DNA from 2 places in the Fructobacillus evanidus genome. Region 2 is predicted to be linked to the other one. Evidence: a T-box and tRNA genes for the amino acid it is inferred to sense, from the RefSeq annotation. Region 2 holds a T-box; the other holds one or more tRNA genes.
The links. A T-box is a leader RNA that pairs with one kind of tRNA and senses whether it is charged. The one in region 2 lies ahead of thrS (threonine--tRNA ligase), so its partner is inferred to be a tRNA-Thr.

Region 1: it has a tRNA-Thr gene. The T-box ahead of thrS (threonine--tRNA ligase) is inferred to sense a tRNA for this amino acid. The anticodon was not compared.

What each region holds. Positions count from the first base shown of each region.
Region 1 is NZ_CAUZLM010000005.1:86,022-89,299, forward strand. It holds gene AABI08_RS05070 (YoaK family protein) at 1-268, shown strand, start outside; gene AABI08_RS05075 (hypothetical protein) at 432-581, opposite strand; gene AABI08_RS05080 (CPBP family intramembrane glutamic endopeptidase) at 718-1,443, opposite strand; tRNA gene AABI08_RS05085 (tRNA-Thr) at 1,752-1,824, opposite strand; tRNA gene AABI08_RS05090 (tRNA-Leu) at 1,895-1,976, opposite strand; gene AABI08_RS05095 (AI-2E family transporter) at 2,188-3,278, opposite strand, start outside.
Region 2 is NZ_CAUZLM010000001.1:124,443-127,720, reverse strand. It holds gene thrS (threonine--tRNA ligase) at 1-1,509, opposite strand, end outside; T-box leader at 1,585-1,799, opposite strand; gene AABI08_RS00670 (flavodoxin domain-containing protein) at 2,104-2,565, shown strand; gene AABI08_RS00665 (YebC/PmpR family DNA-binding transcriptional regulator) at 2,707-3,278, opposite strand, start outside.

The DNA.
Region 1 (3,278 bases), on a different contig from region 2:
ACAAGAATTCCGCAAACTCAAAGGTGCCCCATTTATGCCGCTGATGATGACCGGAAACTTCCGGACACTCTACGAAGCCCTCTATGAAAGCCTCTTCCGTGGCAACACTAAGATGGCTCAAACGGCCATCGATATCGCCACGGTCATCTTCACCTTCTTCTTGGGAGCACTCTTGATCAGTGCAACGGTTCCCGTTCTGGCCGGGTTGGCCATCCTCATTCCAGCTCTGGTAACACTCATTATGAGCCAACTGGTCACAATGAAATAAGTGAACAGCCTCTAGCCATTTTGTTAGAGGCTTTTTCTTTTGGCTTATTTGCCAAATAACGCCACCGAATCACCGCAGATCAAACTGAGTGTACACAAAAAAGGTAAGACGTTTAATAACGTCTTACCTGAAATCACTACCGAACACTCACCAGGTCCGTTAGCTACTTTTTAAAAGCATCCTTTGTCTTATCGGCAAAATCTTTGGTGGCATCTTTAGCATCGGCTGCAAATTCCTTTGCCTTGCCCTCGGCCTTTTTTGCCTCACCTTCGAACTTGTCCTTTGTTGCATCAAATTTTTCTTCGAATGACATATAATGTTCCTCCTTTAAATTTGATTGCCCTCAGTATACACCAAAGTTCATTGATGTAAAGTAAAAAGTTATACAAAAAAATAAAAAAAATCAGGCCCTGATAAATGGAGTCTAATTTTTCCTTCGTTAATGTCAGCTAAGGCTTTAATTCTAAAATTTGCTTTCGTTCAATCGTTTTACCCACTGAAACTAGCCAGACAATAGCAATAACTATCAACGGCAAGAAGGTCAACAAGATGTCGGACCAAGGGCTTACTTCTAAATTACCAGTGATAGTGCTCTGCCAATCCAAAAGAAAGTGTGCTACTGCAGCGACTAGAATTGAATTTGTCAAAACACGAAAAACCATGAAGACTAGCCCTAGTGCAAACGTATAAACCACTTGCTGATATACAGCTGAACTAGATGAATTAATAGATAAATTTGAAAGATGAAGAGCTGAAAATGCTAAGCTCGTTGAGATAGAAATAATGATTAATCTGTTGCGTTGAATTTTAAAACGATTCAAAATACGTTGTGTCAAATTTACCAAATAGCCTCTGAAAAGGTACTCTTCAAAAAAGCCAGCACCTAAAGCGACCATCGTGCAACTAATTATCATTTTAGGTGATTCTTCGAAAAGGTCAAAAACGCTTTGAAGATTGCCATTAATGGCATAAATCACAACAAAATACAACAACACACAAAGGGTTAAAAATTTTTGTGATTTCGAAAGCGGCAGCTTTTCTTGATAAATTTTCTCTTGATTGGCTACTTTACGAATCAAATAAACATCAATAATCAAAACGACGGACAGCAATACTGACAACACAATTGTTACACCAAAAGAAACTATATCCGGATACCCAGGCTCAAAAGACATGCCTACACAAAATAGAAAAATCAACAATATGCCGTGATGTTTTGTTCTTTATTTCTTCACTATCTTGCTTCACACAAAACCTCCAAATTTTATTGAATTTCTTGAATATATATTAACATGTTTAATAAATTTAATGTATATTTTGAGCATTTTTACTTTATTTTTTAATTAAAGGCACGAAAGTAATGCCAGATTACCCCGTGCGAGATAAAAACATTCATGGCTTGCTTCAAATAAAAAAATCACGACAAAAAAGGTAGAACACATAGTGTTCTACCTTTTTGAAAAGTCTTGCTCTACGAGCCTTATGCCGACTAGCGGACTCAAACCGCTGACCCCCTCATTACTAGTGAGGTGCTCTATCAACTGAGCTAAGTCGGCAAAATCAGTACCTAAATATTATATCAAAACATTTTGAATACTTCAACAATATTTTTTTGAAATATTGTGATACGGATGACAGGAATCGAACCTGCACGGATTACTCCACTGGAACCTAAATCCAGCGCGTCTGCCAATTCCGCCACATCCGCAAATCTTGACGTACCAGGCTAACTCCCGGTCTTAAACAACCGACAGACGCTTTGGCAACCATTTAATAATACTGGATTTCTTTCTCATCGTCAAGTAAAACTTTAGAAAAAATCATTATTTTTTCTAAAGCACGACAACAGAGAATAGCTAAAAATCTCCCCTATTCAAAAAGCGCCACAGACAAAGGCTGTGGCGCTGATTTATCAATTGCTATTCATTATCAAAGGTCTTCTTCGTTAATTCCGAAACAGACTGCTCCTTTCGCTGCGTCAGATGCAACTTATAGGAGTACAAAATAATCGTTCGAACAATGGCGTAAACCGGCACAACAATGATCATGCCAACGATGCCCCAAAGGTTCCCCGCCCCAAGTAAGAGCATCATCACCGTTAATGGATGAATCTTCAGACTCTTACCAATCAGGGCCGGATAAATAATTGAGCCGTTAACCTGCTGGACAATTGCCATCGTAATCACGATTCCGATGACCATCTTCCAGGAAATCGACAAGGCGACCAAAACGGCCGGCACAACTCCGATAAAGGGTCCCACGTAAGGAACGATGTTAGCGACCCCGGCAATGAAGCCAAGGAGCCAAATATATGGTAATCCGGTCATCCAATAACCAATACTCATAGCAAAGCCGACAAAGACCATCTGGATGGCCTGACCCGAAATATAGCGCTCAATGGTCTTATCGAGTTGCCCCCCAAGTTCAAAGACGTCCTGCGCCTTGCTCTTTGGGAAGAAATTTTTGACCGTTGGCAAAAAGTGGTCCGCGTCGTTCAGCATATAAAAAAGAATGATTGGAACCATCAAAGCGTTGATGGTAAAAGAAGTCGCTCCCGCAATCACAGCTTGAAGAGTACCGGCAGTAATTGAGAGGACAGAAGTCCCATACTTGGTCACAGACGTCTTAATATCAGCGTCCGAAACCGAAATATTCATGCGCTTAAACCAGGGCTCTTTGACCATTTCATTGACCAAATCTTGCACGTGCTTGATAAAAGATGGAATGGCATTAATCATATTCGTGATTTCATTTAAAATCAGTGGCACAAAAATAATCAAGGCTCCACCGACCACAATCAAGAACAAGGCAAAGGTAATCCAAACGGCTAAAAGCCGAGGCATCTGCCAGTTTTTGATTCTGATTTTTTCAATAGCCTTTAAAATTGGCTTCAAAACGTAGTAAAAGAAGCCAGCGACCAATAACGGCATGAAGACCGTATTAGCGAAGACCGCAATCGGGTGCATTAAAAAGTCGAAGCGAAAGACTAAGAAGACTAAGCAAGCTAAGG
Region 2 (3,278 bases):
AAAGCGTTCTGGCAACAAGAAGTCTAATTGGATGGTTGACAATGTTTCTTCACCACCCAAGGCAGTCTTCGTCTGAATATCCAACTTAGGACCGTAGAAGGCTGCCTCACCTGGAGCTTCGAAGTAATCCAAGCCCATGTCATCCATAGCCCGCTTCAACTGTGCCTGTGACTTTTCCCACATTTCATCGTCGTCAAAGTACTTAGCAGTGTTTTCAGGGTCACGGTATGACAAACGGAAACGGTAATCCGTGATGTTGAAGTCTTCGTAGACAGCCATGGTCATCTTCAAGATTGACTTGAATTCTTCTTCCAACTGGTCTGGTGCAACAAAAGTGTGACCATCATTCAAAGTCATTTCACGAACACGTGACAAACCAGTCAAGGCCCCTGATTTTTCATAACGGTGCATCATACCCAATTCAGCAATTCGCAATGGCAAGTCACGGTATGAGCGTGGCTTGTGTTGGTAAACTGAAATGTGTGAAGGACAGTTCATTGGACGCAATTCCAGGAATTCGCCATCCCCCATGTCCATTGGTGGGAACATGTCTTCACGGTAGTGATCCCAGTGACCTGAAGTCTTGTACAAGTTCAAGTTTGACAAAACTGGTGTGTAAACGTGCAAGTAATCGTTGGCCAATTCCTTGTCAACGATATAACGTTCTACTTGGCGACGGATAGTGGCCCCGTTTGGCAACCAAACTGGCAACCCTGAACCAACCTTTTGGCTCGTGAAGAACAAGTCCAAGTCGCGACCAATGTTACGGTGGTCACGTTCCTTTGCTTCGGCCCGACGTTGCAAATCAGCTTCCAAATCTTCGGCATTCCAGAAGGCAGTTCCATAAACACGTTGCAAAACGGCGTTGTCTGATTGACCGCGCCAGTATGAACCAGCAACAGAAACCAACTTAAAGTGCTTAATCCAACCAGTTGATGGCACCAAACCACCGCGGTCTAATTCGACATGTTCGCCTTGAACAGCCACTGAAATTGGCTCGTCTTCAGGCAAATCATTAATCAATTCCACCTTGTATGGGTCGTCCTTGAAAGTTTCCAAGGCTTCGGCACGAGTAATTTCGTGTGACAAGATTGGCAAGTCTTCCTTAACAATCTTCTTCATCATCGCTTCGATTTCTGGGAAATCTTCCACAGAAACTTGGTTTCCGGCACCGTTATCAGTGTCGTAATAGAAACCGTTTTCAATAAATGGTCCAACTCCGAAGTGTGCATGAGCAAACTTTGGCAAGCGACGCATTGCTTGAGCAAGCAAGTGCGAGGTCGAGTGACGCAGGATATCCAATGATTCCTCATCCGCAGTGGTGATTAATTGAAAATCGCCACCCTCGGTCAATGGATCATTCATCCCAACATAGTGTCCATTCAACTTTGCTGAAACAGACTTTTTTGCCAATGACTTTGCAATTGAACTTGCAACTTCAATGGGCTTGATGCCAGCCTCGTAAGACTTCTGAGCGCCATCAGGGAAATTTAATGTAATTTCTGCCATTATGATTGCCTTCTTTCTTTTTTCAATTGCTGATTTGGAAAATTAGGGACAAAAAAATCCCTTTGTGCGTTTGCACAAAGGGACGTGTCACCGTGGTACCACCCAATTTCCAGATAAAAATCAATACCTGGGTCTTTGAGACAGTTAACGGTGTCACCCGGGCTAACTTTCAATTCCTACTCGTTAACCATTCAGAGGTAGTCAAAAAATTAGGGCCCTGCTTACTTCCACCAACCGTAAGCTCTCTATCAGGACTTGCTAACCTAAGTTATCCTCATCAGCAATTTCTATGATTAAATATAACACGACTAAAACAAAATATCAATTATTTCGCGTCAGCCAAAACCTGGGCCAGTGCCTGGCGGGCTTTATCATCGTGGTCTAAAATGCCGTTATCATAAACGTTTTGCAAGGCTGCAACTTGGTCTTTATTCAATGCCATATCAAACATCCTCCTCGTATTTGTGACTATTATAAGACAAGAATTTTAAAATTACCAGTCTTTCAAATCAGCTTTGTTATTCTTTTGTTCAAACGAAGCCCCGGTAAATTTTGTATAATGATACTAAATCTCATAACCAAAGGAGGCAGACAATGCCTGCAGCAAATCTCACAGCCCAAGTCGTTTTTGCCACAATCACTGGTAACAACGAAGCCGTCGCCGATATTTTAGTCGAAGAATTAGAGAACCAAGGAGTTTCCGTTAAGAAAAGCGAAATTTCCCAAACCGAACCCGAGGAATTACAAGACTTTGATCTCGGTTTTGTTGTTCCTTACACATACGACGAAGGGTCACTCCCCGATGAAGGCCTTGATTACTTCGACGACCTCGCCGACGTGGCCTTACCTGATTTTACCTATGCTTTAGCCGGCTCTGGCGACACCTTCTATGGTGACCTCTATTGCCTCGCACTCGACTCCTTTGATGAGCAATTTCAAAAGACCGGTGCTAAGCGTGCCGGTGAACTAACTCGAATTAACCTCTACCCAGGTGACCAGGACCGGGAAAAGTTAGCAGCCTTGGTTCAGGCCGCATTAGCTCAGGTACAAAAATAAGTAAAAATGACCAACGCGCAAACGATTGACAAAGGTTAACAACCAGTGGCGCTCCACTACTCCACTATTCAGTCAACCCAATCAACAAAAAAAGACAAGCCCTAGCGGGCTTGCCTTTTTTGTTTGGCCTTGAAAGTCAAATTAGTCTTCAGCAGTTGTATAAACAGCCAAAACGTCTTCGTTTTCTTCCAATTCGTCAACCAAACTATCCAACTTTTCGCGATCTTCATCAGAAATTGCCATTGGGTTTTGAGCAATCATTGAAACTTCAGCATCAGCGAATTCGTAACCAGCTTCTGTCAAAGCAGCTTCAACAGTCTGGAAATCGCTTGGTTCTGTGTAAATTTCAAATGCTTCATCAGAAGTTTGCACATCTTCAGCGCCTGCTTCCAATGCTGCTTCCAAAATTGTGTCTTCATCCAAATCAGGGTTTTCTGACCGGTCAATGACCAAGTAACCCTTGCGGTCGAATTGGAAAGCAACTGAACCAGAAGTTCCCAATGAGCCACCGAAGTGCTTGAATGAGTTACGAACAGAAGAAACTGTTCGGTTAATGTTATCAGTTGAAGCTTCAACCAAAACGGCTACTCCAGCTGTTCCATAACCTTCGTAAGTTACTTCTTCGAACTTGGCGCCACCGGCACCTGAGGCCTTGTCCAAAGCTCGTTGGATGTTATCCTTTGGCATGTTGGCTGCCTTGGCCTTGTCAACAA